One region of the Paenibacillus sp. J31P316 genome, then DNA from elsewhere that is predicted to be linked to it. Evidence: predicted binding sites of a transcription regulator. Region 1 holds the regulator's gene; the other holds the start of a gene.

What was found. Region 1 encodes Rex, which represses fermentation and respiration genes when NADH is low (regulators of the CRP and FNR family bind a similar motif). Its sites were predicted from a motif close to TTGTGAAATATTTCACAA; they were not measured.
Region 2: the regulator Rex is predicted to act here: its motif matches at 1,947-1,964, upstream of nirB (nitrite reductase large subunit NirB).

Annotation. Positions count from the first base shown of each region.
Region 1 covers NZ_JBWDNI010000002.1:898,178-901,597, forward strand. The annotation lists gene AC0YNU_RS09465 (amidohydrolase) at 1-1,191, opposite strand, end outside; gene AC0YNU_RS09470 (redox-sensing transcriptional repressor Rex) at 1,172-1,831, opposite strand; gene dinG (ATP-dependent DNA helicase DinG) at 1,828-3,420, opposite strand, start outside.
Region 2 covers NZ_JBWDNI010000013.1:116,506-119,925, forward strand. The annotation lists gene nirB (nitrite reductase large subunit NirB) at 1-1,709, opposite strand, end outside; gene AC0YNU_RS25540 (ANTAR domain-containing response regulator) at 2,098-2,652, shown strand; gene AC0YNU_RS25545 (nitrate/nitrite transporter) at 2,994-3,420, shown strand, end outside.

The DNA.
Region 1 (3,420 bases):
ATGCCGGACATCCCGGCCTGAGCCGGAGTATACGAGATGGGAGACGATCTCTGTCCGCGGATAGAAGTGCGGCTGCTCGGCGTCGATCGCGATGAAGTCGGCCTTCATGCCTTCCTTCAGCTTGCCGATCCGGTCTTCCTGCCAGATGGCGCGCGCGCCATGGACAGTTCCGAGCTTGAGCGCTTCCCATGCCGGGACCGCCGTCGGATCGCCGGAGATGCCTTTATGAATGAGAGCCGCCAGGCGGATCTCGTCGAATAGATCCAGGTTATTGTTGCTTGCCGCGCTGTCGGTTCCGAGCGATACGGTGACGCCCGCTTCAAGCATTGCGGGTACGCGAGCGATACCGCTCGCCAGCTTCAAGTTGCTCGCCGGGTTATGCGACACGCTGACGCCGCGTTCGGCAAGCAGCGCGATCTCCTCGTCCGTCAAATGCACGGCGTGAGCGACCAGCGCAGGGCGCGAGAAGAAACCGAGCTTATCCAGGTGCTCTACGGGCCGGCAGCCGTAATCGCCCACGTTCTGCTGCACTTCCGCCGCCGATTCGGACATATGCGTATGCAGCGGTACGTCCAGCTCATGGGCAGCTTCCACGATGCGCGCGATATAATCAGGCGGGCATGTGTACGGAGCATGCGGGGACAGCATCGTCCGAATGCGTCCGTTGGCACGGCCGTTCCAATCCCGAGCGAACTGTTTCGCTTCCTCTAGCTTGGCTGTTTGAACATCCGGCGGGCACAGGCCGATAACGCCTCGCGTCAATAGACCCCGCATGCCCGATTGTTCGACCACTTCCGCTACGATGTGCATCCGATCGTACATGTCGACGAAGGTCGTCGTGCCGGAACGGAGCATTTCGCTGACGGCCAGCGCCGTTCCCCAGCGCGCGTCTTCGTCCGTGTACTTGCCTTCCATCGGCCACATCTTCTGCTCCAGCCAGACTTGGAGCGCTTCATCGTCGGAATAGCCGCGAAGCAGCGACATCGCCGCATGTCCGTGCGTATTGATGAGTCCGGGCATAAACACAAGACCTTGCCCGTCGATGATGCGCGCGCCTTCCGGAGCCGGTTCCGGCAAGTCTTCGCTCAAATACAGAATGGTATCGCCCTCGACGACCATATGCCCCTTCAATACGGGACGATCATCATCCATGGTGACGAAGGTGCCGCCTTTAATCCAAATCCGATTCATTGTCGCTCTCTTCTCCTTCTTCGTCCAAATAATATGCCAAGCTCATCAGCTGGGACGTGAAATTCGCATAGTGGATGCGCACTTGATCCTGAACGCGCAGAATCGTCGGTGCGAAATTCAAAATGCCGTCGATGCCCGCTTCGACGAATTGGTCCGCTACATGCTGCGCTTCGGTCGCAGGTACGGTGATGATGCCGATGCGGATATGCCGCTCGAGAATCGTTTCCTTCAGCTTATCCATCGGCATCACGGTCAAACCGTTTATGGTCGTGCCGATCATCGAAGGATGAACGTCGAAGACGGCGGTGATTTTCATATTGTCTTTCAAGTACATATTGTAGTTGCACAGAGCGCGGCCCAAATTCCCCGCTCCGACCAGGGCAACGTTAAGCGGCTGGTCGAGCTTGAGGATTTGCCTGATTTTCTCGATCAAATACGTGACGTCGTACCCGATGCCTTTCCGGCCGAAATCCCCGAAATACGCAAGGTCCTTACGAATTTGAGCGGGATTCAGGTCCAGCCTGTTGCCAAGCTCCTGCGATGAAACCGTCTGCACATCCCGCATGCTCAAGTCGTTCAAGACTTGCAAGTACACGGGAAGCCTGCGAACGACCGCTTCGGATATTTTCATCGGTTTCATGCTTCTACTCCTCCTTCGCTTGGTGACAGCCATTCATGCATGCGCGGTACGATTTGGTCCAAATGCATCGTTTCGATCTTAGGCCCCGGCAGGGAGTACAGAAAATATTTGCCATAATACGTTTCGATAACACGAGTATCGTAAATAAGGACGATTCCGCGGTCTTTCCCTGTTCGTACAAGTCTTCCGAAGCCTTGCTTGAATCGAATTACAGCCTGCGGCACGGACAGCTTCATGAATGGATTCTGCTTCTGCTCCTGCAGCAATTCCGATTTCGCCTCGACGAGCGGATGATTCGGCGGCTGGAATGGCAGACGTACGATGGCGAGGCAGGTCAACGCGTCTCCCGGTATATCCACGCCTTCCCAAAAGCTGCTCGTTCCGAGAAGCACGGAAGCCGTCTGCTGTTGGAATCTGCGAGTAAGCTTGCTGCGGTTGCTGCTGTCGATCCCTTGCCCGAGCACGGTAATGGCATGCTGCGCTAATGCTTCTTTGAGTGGATCATATACTTGTTTCAGCATCCTGTATGAGGTGAACAGCACAAGCATTCGGCCTTTGGTTTCGATGGCCGCTTCCGTCAGCGACTTGACGAGCATTTCATTGAATAGCGGATCGCCGGCTGCACCCTTGAGCACCGGGATATTGCGCGGAATGATGACGAGCGCCTGATCGCGATAGTTGAACGGCGAGGGCAGCTGAACCGTCTTCAGCCTTCCGGCTTCCTCTTCGCCAGCCAAGCCGAGCTGCTCGCAGGCATACTGGAAGGACTTCTGTACCGACAACGTCGCGGACGTCATGATGACGCTTCGCTTCGTTTCGAAGAAATACGTTCGCAGCTGATTGCTGACGTCCGCGGGTACCGCGTACAGCTGCACCGATTTGGAACGGGAATTGCTATTGGCTTCAAGCCAATAAACCGTATCGGTCCGATCCGCCTTGATAAACTGACGCAGGTCATCCCTGGCCCGCGCCAGATCCTTGACCGTACCGCTCAAATCGGTGACGAGCGCGGCAATGGCCGGATCGTCGATCTCTTCTTTCACCGCGGCGAACACTTTGTCGAGCGGACGGATGATTTGACTCAAATAGCCGTGAACCGCTTCTTCGATCAATTGCGCTTCCTTCCACAGCTCCGGAAGCTTGCCGCCGCGCAGGCGCAGCACGTATTGTCCCGATTCGCCGCCTTGACTGTCCGCGGAGGCCGCAGCGTTTCGGAACGTGCCGTTACCGCTGCCGCTGGTCGCGAATCCGTATAACAGTTCGAACAACCGCTCCCATTCATCCCGAAGCTCGCCGAAGACCGGAACGACCTCGTCGATCTCTTCGCGCCATTTCTGCGTCTTCTCCAGATTCTCGTGAGCCAATCTGCTGTTCAGCGCAATCAATTGGCCGTTACGGGCATCCTTGCACAATCGGAAGACGGGCTGCTGAATGGAATAATACGACAGCTGCGTTCCCAGATGCTTGCCCGCGACTTCCTCTAGATGATGCGCTTCATCCAAGATTAGATGCTCATAGCCCGGCAGCAGACGATGATCGGCGCGTATATCGGTGAACAGCATGGAGTGATTCGTGATCACGACGTCTGC
Region 2 (3,420 bases), on a different contig from region 1:
CGCGGCACGACGGAGTATGTGCCGTCCTTCTGAATGTTGGCATGATTGCGTTCGTTGACGAAGCGCGATTCCTGTTCATCCTCGTGCTCTTCCGGGAACGCCATGCCGAGGTAGTAGTTGAGCGCCGGCCGGCACTTGGAGCAGCCCTCGGGATGCTTCCATTCCAACACGTGCATGACTTCCTTCGTCGTCGTCAGGCGCATCTGCTGGATCGCGCCCACGACCTCGTCGCGGGACAGCGTCGTGCATCCGCAGATCCCTTCCTTGACCGCGGCCACTTGATCGGCGCCGAGCGTCGTCGTCAAAATCGCTTCCACGAGCGGCTTGCAGCCGCCGCAGCCGGCAGATGCCTTGGTGCAGGCTTTCAGCTCAGGGACGCTCACGCAGCCTTTCTCCGTAATGGCTTCAAGCAGCGTATCCTTCGTCACGCCGTTGCAGCCGCAGACGATTTCGTCTCCGCTCATGGCCGCCACGAGATCCGCGTCGCCTGCGGACTCTTTGCCGCCCGCCCCGCCGGAAGGACCGAACAGCACCTCTTTCTCTTTCCCGGTGTAATCCTTCCCGCTGCGGATCGCCGAGAACAGCTTGGAGCTCTCGCTCGTATCCCCGAACAGGACCGCGCCCACGACTTTGCCATTTTCGAAAACGACTTTCTTATAGATACCGTCCAATTCGTCCTGGACGCGAAGCGCCTTCGTGCCAGGTTCGTCCGTGTAGCGTCCCGCCGAGAAGACGTTGACGCCGGATACTTTAAGCTTCGTCGAGAGGACCGACCCTTGGTAGCCGTCGCTGTCCACGCCGGCCAGCCTTTTGGCCAGAACAGCACCTTGTTCGTACAGCGGCGCCACAAGACCGTAGGCCACGCCGCGATGCTCCACGCACTCTCCGACCGCGTATACGTTCGGGACATTCGTTTCCATATAATCGTTCACCACGATACCGTCGTTCACCAAGGCTCCGCCGGCTCTGGCCAGTTGCGCATTCGGCCGGATGCCGACAGCCATCACGATCAGATCGGCTTCCTCGTGCGTACCGTCCTTGAACGTCAGCCCCGTGACGCGCGCTTCGCCCGTAATGAAGCCGGATTGTTTGGCCAGCAGAAACTTCATCCCTTGGCCCTCCAGCTCCGCTCGCAGCATCCGGGATGCCGTCTCGTCGAGCTGCCGGTTCATTAGAAAGGGACTGTTATGGACGACGCCGACCTCCATGCCAAGATTGAGCAACCCGCGAGCCGCCTCGAGACCGAGCAGGCCTCCGCCAATGACGATCGCCTTGCGGTAGTGCTTGGCGGTCTCCATCATCATCTCGCAGTCTTTGATGTCGCGGAACGCGATGACGCCTTCTTTATCGGCTCCCGGAATCGGCAGCATGAACGGCAGCGAACCCGTCGCGAACACCAGCTCGTCATAAGCGAGCGTCTCCCCGGCGTTCGTGGACACCGTACGCCGCTCCGTATCTACTGAAACCGCCTCTTGCCCCGCCAGCAGCGCGATGCCGTTGTCGCGGTACCAATTCCAATCGTTAAGCACGATATCGTTCATGCTGGCGTCGCCCGCAAGAACGGACGAGAGCATGATACGGTTATAGTTCGGATGAGGCTCCGCTCCGATGATGGAAATGTCATACCGGTTCGGACTCAGCTTCAGCAGCTGTTCGACGAATGACACGCCGGCCATGCCGTTTCCAATCATGACGAGTTTCTTCTTCATGGCGATCTCTCCTAAAGGTAAGATAATGTTGAGACTTGCTGCCTGCGTCAACTCAGCCAGTCGTCGGCCGTACTGCCCAGAAATCATAAAAAGCCCATCCCCGCGTCAAAGAGAAGAAGACGCATGAGATAGGCTCCATTGCCGGATCGTAGAGGCACGCCATTGTGCCGTCGAATCGAATATCTTGACTCGATTATAGTTCGCATTAAGATATATGTCAACTATCTTGACACGTAATGGTGAGCTGTTTCATAATAACACCAACAGCTTCTTTTTAATGACCGATTTATCGCGGATTTAATGTTAGATTAGATCACATTTCAATCCAAACACCCCATTCTAACCCGACTGTATGGAATCCCAAGCCCCGTTCAATGAGGTGATCATCGTGAAATCCATTCTTTTGCTCGAAAAAGGAAGGCCCCCCATCTCCCTGCACGGCCTGCGGCAATGCTGCAAGTCGCTTCACCGGGCGGCGAGCGCTGAGGAGGCACGAAAATTCATCGGCGATGCGGAGGCTGTCGTACTGCATGTGCCAATGGATGCACTGCAAGGCTGGCAGTCTACGATTGCCGGCCTGCGTCGCGTGCCGACGCTATGGTTGTGCACCGACAGCGCGATGCCCAAAGATATCGATTGGGGCTATACGTTGGACGGCGTCCTCTTCGGCTCCATGAACAGCCTCGAGATGGACGTGGCGCTGGGCTGGGGACAGCGGGTCTTCCAACAGCGCAAGCGCTGGACGGAAGAACGCGAGCAATTGATGCAGCGGATCGAGGAGCGAAAGTGGATCGATCAGGCGAAGGCCGTACTCTGCGAGATCAAAGGCATCAGCGAGTCGGAGGCTTATGATTTTCTCCGCAAGCAGGCCATGAACGAGCGCAAGCGGATCGGCGATGTATCCGCTTCGATCGTGAAAGTCTACCAGCTCATTCACGGCTGAGGCGAACAAACGGCTGCGAAAAGGACGATTTTATTTTTATGTCAGACATCTTGACATCTGATTTCATCCGCCCCTATAATGCAAACTAAGATCACAAAGATGTGTATCGAACGATGTTAACTCGGCAAGCACACCGACGTGCTGCCGTTGGCAATGAGGCCGTATTGCAGTTCACCCGACTGCGATGCGGCCTTTTATTGCGTTTTGCACGGCTGCGGCAACGTGGCACTCGAGTGAACGACCTTATGCATTCCACCAGGCGCGGATTATCCGTCTGCTGCCTCGCAGTCCACAGAGAGAGAAGCATTCAGTTAAATTTGGAGAGGAGTTTTACAATGATGATGGACCGTAAAAGTTTTTTGAAGAGCGGGCACACCCCCTCGCTGCTGAGCGCATTCCTGTATTTCGATTTGAGCTTCATGGTATGGTCGCTGCTCGGCCCGCTGGCCGTGGTCATTATGAGCGACTATCCGATGGATGCCGCGCAAAAGGCGAACCTGGTCGCCCTGCCCGTCCTCGGTGGCTCGGTCCTGCGGCTCGTGCTGGGCTACCTGACGGACGTGATCGGCGCGAAACGCACAGGTCAAATAGGCCTGATTCTCACGATGGTTCCACTGATCTGGGGCTGGAAATTCGTTGATTCGCTAAGCGAGCTGTATGCCGTCGCGCTCATGCTGGGCATCGCGGGCGCTTCCTTCGCCGCCGCGCTGCCCCTGGCAAGCCGCTGGTACCCGCCGAAATATCAAGGTCTCGCGATGGGCATCGCCG